Pelobacter seleniigenes DSM 18267: one gene and its partner. The protein of the gene in region 1 binds, or shares a complex with, the protein of each later gene. Links are inferred from orthologs where the notes say so. Each region holds a gene or a part of one and is shown in the gene's direction. Other genes may lie near its edges.

Region 1 (3,223 bases):
ACTATTGTCGACCGCTTCGGCCAGCGCCAGGACTATCAGAGCGATAACCCCTACAACCTGTTGCGCGACATTGTTCCACAGAATATCATCTCGCGGAAATATGCCGGCGGCCTGACCGGCTATCTCGGCTATGACGCCATGGGCTATTTCGAACCGTCCCTCAACCTGCAGAAACACGACGATTTCGACACCTTCCGCTTCGGATTGTTCAAGGACGGGTTGATTTACGACAAGATGACCGGCGAACTGATTTATTTTTATTATGATGACAGCCGCATTGAGCTGATCAGTGCCCTGCTCAAGGAGCCCTATCCGGGGAACGGTCCGCTACGCGTTGTTCCCGGTGCCACCGGCATGACCCAGCAAGAGCATGCCGCCGCGGTGATGAAGGTGAAGCAGGACATCATTGACGGCAAGATTTTCCAGTGTGAAGTCGGCTTCAAAAAACATTTTCAACTGCACGGCGATTGCGTGAACATTTATGAACAGATGCGTGACGTCAATCCGTCGCCACAGATGTTCTACCTCAAGTTCGGCGTTCAGAAGCTGATCAGCGCCAGCCCGGAGCTGCTGTTTCGCGTCCGTCAGGGCGAAATGGAGACCTTCCCCCTGGCCGGAACCACCAAACGCGGAGCCACCCCACAGGAGGATGTCATCCTGGCGCGTAAGCTGCTCAACGATCCGAAAGAAATCGCCGAACATAATATGCTGGTCGACCTGCATCGCAACGATATCGGTCGGGTTGCGCGTTTCGGCACGGTCAAGGTTCGCAATCTGATGGACATCAAACGGTTCAGCCATGTCCAGCATATCAGCAGTGAAATCGTCGGCATCATGGCTGAACACCAAGACATGTTTTCGGCCCTGGCCGCCAATTTTCCAGCTGGAACCCTGACCGGCGCCCCCAAGATAGAGGCCATGAAGATCATCGACCAGCTGGAACCGGATGGCCGCGGCCCCTATGGCGGCGCGGTCGGCCACTTTTCTTTTAATGGCGACTGCACCTTTGCCATCCCCATCCGCACAGTCTTTGCAAATGGGGAGCGGGCTTATGTCCAGACCTGTGGCGGCAATGTCTACGATTCGAATCCGGCGGACGAATATCGCGAAATCATCCGTAAATTCGCCGGGACCAGAAGCGCCCTGGAACCCTTCGTGGCAGCGCAAGACAAGGAGAAACTGGCGTGAATATCCTGATCATCGACAACTACGATTCCTTTACCTACAATCTTTACCAGTATATCGGCGAGATCCTTTCCAGCGACAAACTGGCCGGACGGCTGCAGGATTTCCAGATCAGGGTCAAGCGTAACAATGAAATCACCCTGGCACAGATCATGGTCGACCGACCAGACCGGATCATCATCTCCCCCGGCCCCGGCTCCCCGGACGACACGGCCTATTTTGGCGTCTGCGCCGAAGTGATCAGGGAGCTCGGACCGAAAATTCCCCTGCTCGGGGTCTGCCTGGGCATGCAGGGGATTGTCCATGTTTTCGGCGGCAAGGTCGTCAAAGCCAGCGTTCCCATGCATGGCAAAACCAGCCCGCTGCAGCACAACGCAAACGGTCTGTTTGCCGACATGCCCGATCACCTGGACGTTATGCGCTATCATTCACTGGTCGCAGAAGCCGAGTCTTTTCCAGAGAGCCTGCTGGTCACCGCCGCAGTGGGTGATTTATCCTCTTTGGATTTTGGCAACCTGACCAAAATTCACGATGGCGGAAACTTTGAAATCATGGGGGTTCGGCATAAAACCTGGCCGATTCAGGGCATCCAATTTCACCCGGAATCCTTTGCGACCGAAGGAGGCCGGGATATGCTCCGCAATTTCCTCTACCAAACCAGCTGAGCCCCACCCCAGGCGGCCCGCCAGTGCCCCGCAAGGGGCACCCCAAAAGCATCCCCGTCCACCCAACCATCCGCATCCGGTTCTTTCCGGCCGATCCTGCTGCCCGTGGGGCACAGCCCCAGCCAGGGCAACGCGGACAAAATACCATATCGCTGAGAATCTCTTTTATTCCCCTTTCCAAACAGCATCTTATTTTCCTCCCTGTTTTCATCAATCCCAGACAGAATTCCAGAAAAATAACAAAATAAGTAAACATTTTTTGAAAGCAAATAAAACACTATTTGATATTTTATAACTTTTTTATTAAACAACAAGTTAGCAAAACATTAAGTATCGACAACCTCCTACCCAAAAGCGCTTTTTTTACATCATAAGGGGTGAAATAGAGTTAAATAAAAACATAAATTAATCATTTTATAAACATTGTTATACCAAACAATAAAACTGACAATATTTATATTTCACTTTTATTATCATATATTTATAAAATATTCACTTAACTGAATTAAGCACTTCATGACGACTTTTTTCAGCGAAATTAAAAAAGCAAGTTGACAACAATATAACAGCGTATTACTGTTTCACAGAGTCAGCATCAAAGTCGTATAAAAAGTTTCCGCAACGAAGAGTCGGTTTAAAACCGTTCACTGCGACGAGAGACACTATGCCGGGCAGAGACAAGGACTCATACAATATCCGTTCAGTAGAAAACGCCCTGCTGCTTCTGGAAGCCCTGGCCGAGGAGGATTGCAAATGCAGCCTGGCCCAACTGAGTGAAAGACTGGATATGACCAAAGCAAGCCTGTTCAGATTAATGGCCACCTTTGAAAACCACGGTTACGTCGAACGTGGCCAGAGAACGGGGGAATACCAGCTCGGAATGGCAGCGTTTGAAATCAGCCAGAAGCTGCTCTCCAAAATGACCCTGCTCAGCAAAGCCCGCCCCATCATGTCCCAACTGGTTCGCCAATGCGACGAAACCGCGTATCTGGTAGTTCAACGCGACCAGGACGTGCTCTTTCTGGAAATGGCCGACAATGACCAAAAGGTCAAAGTCGTGCCGCTGGCCGGACAAAGATTCCCACTGGCCAGCTGTGCCTCCGGAAAAATCTGCCTGGCCTTCAGCAAGGAGAATGCTGGGAGCGTACCCGGTTCCCCTGAATTGCAGGAGGAACTCGAGCAATGTCGCACCCGGCGTTTCTGTGTCGATCACAACGGCGTCGGTGAAGGCAGCTCCTGCATCGCGGTTCCCATATTTGCAGCGGGGGAAGCATTGGCCGGCTGCCTGGCCCTGGTTGCTCCCAGTTTTCGTGTTACCGAGGAACGCATCAGAAAGGAGCTTTTGCCGGCATTGAAGGCCGCCGGCGAAACTA
Region 2 (3,202 bases), on another replicon or contig:
GGCACTGGAAAACGACCGCGCCCGGTGGCCGCCGCAAGGAAGCGCTGATCATCGGCCTGGTCATGGGAGTGCTCAATTTCTTCGGCTTCTACGCCCTGCTCAAGGCCATGGCGACCGGACCCCTGTCGGCCATTGTCCTGTTAACCGGAATGCATTTTGTCATCGCCATTATCCTTTCGGTGTTGATTTACCGTGAACGCCTTACTCCGCGGCGCGCGGCAGCTGTGCTGTTGACCCTGCTGGCGGTGTTCTTGATGAAACAATGACCACGGACTATTGATCATGAGCAACGAACGTCAATCCTGGAATGAACGCTGGAGCGACAAAGACTTCAGCGACGGTTGGCAAGCCGACTCCTGGCTGCTCCAGCATCACCGCCTGCTCAGTGGAAGCAGCGCCCTTGATGTGGCCTGCGGCCGCGGTCGCAACGCCCTGTTCCTGGCCGAACAGGGCTTCAATGTCACCGCTCTCGATTATTCCAGCGTGGCCCTCCGGCAACTGGCCGACAAGGCCGCTGAGCGCGGCGTCGCCATGACCACCCTGGAAACCGATCTGGAAAACAGCCCGCAGCTGCCGCAGCAGCAGTTTGACCTGGTGATCAACTTCTTTTATCTGTATCGGCCGCTGCTGCTCGACCTCAGGGAGCGGGTCAAGCCCGGTGGACTGATCATGATCCGCACCTTTACCAGCGCCGGAGATGGCGAACCCTGCCGACTGGAACCGAAAATGGTCCTGGAACCGGGAGAATTGTTACAGATCTTTGCCGATTGGGAGATTCTGGTTCACGAAGAAGGTTTGGAACCCTCCAAGAAAGGCGGCACCCTGGTCGGCCTGCTTGCCCGGAAGCCGGTATGATCAGAAGCTGCTCTTTCAACCTGCCCGCGTTCGACCCGCTGGAACTATACCTGCACCACTGCCCGGACGGGCCCGGTTTTCTGGAAACCCTCAATCCCCGACCCAAGACCGGGCGTTACTCGATTGTGCCGCTAAGCTGGCAGGAACGCTACCAGCTCCGAGACGGCCAGCTGCTGCGCAGCCAGGGCGGCCGATGCGATAGGCTGCCCGGCGATCCCTTTGCGAGCCTGGCCGCCATCCTTGCCGAGCGCAGTCTGCCGATCAAGTGCGAATCCCCCTTTCCGGGCGGTTTTTTCGGCTATTTCAGTTACGACCTCGCCGCCTCGATCGAGGACCTTCCGCGCCAGGCAATCCGCGATCTGCCCACCCCTGACCTCGACCTCTACTGGGTCGACGCCACTGCGGTCTACGATCATCGCTCCGCCAGGCTGATCCTTGCCGCTTTGCCCGGCGGTCCGGAATTGCCGGAGCTGAAAGAGCAGATTCAAAACTTTTCCGGCAGCCCTCCGGTCGGCTCTTTTTCGGTCATCCAACAGCCTCAGCCGATATTGTCCCAGGAACAATTCATGGCCATGGTAGAGCGGGGCAAGGAGTACATCCTCAGCGGCGACATATATCAGGTCAATCTGTCGTGCCGGTTTGACGGAACCATCAAGGGCGATTCAACCGAGCTGTACCGCCAGCTGCGCGAATTGAATCCCTCCCCCTTTGCCTGTTACCTGAATTTCCCCGACCTGGAGATCATCTCAAGCTCACCGGAACGGCTGGTCTCCCTCAGCAACGGTTTGGCCGAAGCACGCCCCATCGCCGGAACCCGCCCGCGTGGCTTCACCCTGCCGGAGGATGACCAACTCCGCCAGGAACTCCTTGGCCACCCCAAGGAACGGGCCGAGCACATGATGCTCATCGATCTGGCGCGCAATGACCTGGGCAAGGTCTGCCGATTCGGTAGCGTCGAGGTCGACGAGCTCATGGTCCTGGAACCTTATTCCCATGTCACCCATATCGTCTCCAATGTCAGCGGCCGGCTCACCCCGGAGAGCGGCCCCTTCGACCTGCTCAAGGCAGCCTTCCCCGGCGGCACCATCACCGGGGTCCCCAAAAAACGCTGCATGGAGATCATCGACGAACTGGAACCCGTCGGCCGCGGCAGTTACACCGGCAGCGCCGGTTTTATCAGCGTCACCGGGGACATGGACCTCAATATTCTGATCCGCAGTTTTCAACGCTTCGGCAACCTGCTCAACTACCAGACCGGGGCCGGGATCGTCGCCGATTCCGTCCCGGTCAGGGAATGGCACGAATGTCTGGCCAAAGGCGAAGCACTGCGGACCGTTCTCCAGCCAAGGAAGGACTGAACCATGCTGATCTGTTTCAATGGTGAATTCATCGCCCCGGAACAAGCCAGAGTCGCGATGCAGGACGGCAGTGTCCTGTTCGGTGACAGCCTGTTCGAAACCATGAAGGCCAACCAGCAGACCGTGGCGTTTGCCAAAGAACATCTCGACCGCCTGGAGCAGGCCGCCACGCTGACCGGCTTTCCCTGCGACCGCCCCCAGCTGGAAGCAGCCCTGGAGCAGGTCGCCAAACGGCTGCAGGCCCCCTGCTCACGCCTGCGCCTGACCCTTGGCCGCGGGGAGTTTACCGGGCTCGATTTCCCGGCGCAACAAGGCTGGTTCTGCCTGACCGCCAGCGACTACCCCAGCCTGCCGGAAGGAGCATGGCCGGCCGGTCTTAACGCTGTCATCGCCCCGAACCGCCGGGTCAACCCGCTAAGCCACCTGCCCCAGCTGAAACACGGTAATTATGCCGATTGTCTCTACGCCAGAAATTACGCGCTCAGCCAACAGGCCGACGAGGCGATCTTTGTCGATGAAAACGGCCTGGTTCTGGAAGGAGCAACCAGCAATATCTTCATCCGCAAGGAGCGCACCCTGACCACCCCGCCCTGCGGGCAATTGGTGCTTGGTGGCATCATCCGCCAGCAGCTGCTCACACTCGGGACCATGCTCGATCTGGATGTGATAGAGCGCGATCTGACTCTGACCGAGCTGCACAACGCCGATGAAACCTTCATCACCAACTCGCTCATCGACATCCGCCCGCTGCTCAGTCTTGACGGCCAGGCCCTCTCCCAGGGGGACAGCTGGAAAATGTTATTTATTTTGCTCCGACAGACAATACAGGGTTGACAAACCGCGCTGCAGAACTATAATCGTCCTTCTCGTGCCGAAGTGGTGGAATTGGTAGACACGACGGTCTCAAACACCGTTGCCTCACGGCGTGCCGGTTCGACTCCGGCCTTCGGTACCACTTGACAAGCAAAGGCTTAGCCCATCCGGCTAGG

What was found.
Region 2: the proteins of N909_RS0104050 (region 1) and N909_RS0100755 are in contact, whole or in part, in a solved structure (PDB 8RP0), measured with the Escherichia coli proteins. The link is inferred for Pelobacter seleniigenes DSM 18267 from one-to-one orthologs.

The regions. Positions count from the first base shown.
Region 1 is NZ_JOMG01000002.1:310,863-314,085, forward strand. The notes cover bases 18-3,017. They hold N909_RS0104050 (anthranilate synthase component II), read left to right. Parts: upstream 18-1,184; coding sequence 1,185-1,850; downstream 1,851-3,017. Other genes in these bases: N909_RS0104045 (anthranilate synthase component I family protein), read left to right, coding at 18-1,188; N909_RS0104055 (hypothetical protein), read right to left, coding at 1,835-2,164; N909_RS0104060 (IclR family transcriptional regulator), read left to right, coding at 2,515-3,017. Also shown: more of N909_RS0104045, read left to right, coding at 1-17; more of N909_RS0104060, read left to right, coding at 3,018-3,223. UniProt on the Escherichia coli protein: Part of a heterodimeric complex that catalyzes the two-step biosynthesis of 4-amino-4-deoxychorismate (ADC), a precursor of p-aminobenzoate (PABA) and tetrahydrofolate.
Region 2 is NZ_JOMG01000001.1:163,270-166,471, forward strand. What follows is about bases 54-3,032. They hold N909_RS0100755 (anthranilate synthase component I family protein), read left to right. Parts: upstream 54-851; coding sequence 852-2,213; downstream 2,214-3,032. Other genes in these bases: N909_RS0100745 (DMT family transporter), read left to right, coding at 54-266; N909_RS0100750 (class I SAM-dependent methyltransferase), read left to right, coding at 283-855; N909_RS0100760 (aminotransferase class IV), read left to right, coding at 2,217-3,032. Outside these bases: more of N909_RS0100745, read left to right, coding at 1-53; more of N909_RS0100760, read left to right, coding at 3,033-3,047. UniProt on the Escherichia coli protein: Part of a heterodimeric complex that catalyzes the two-step biosynthesis of 4-amino-4-deoxychorismate (ADC), a precursor of p-aminobenzoate (PABA) and tetrahydrofolate.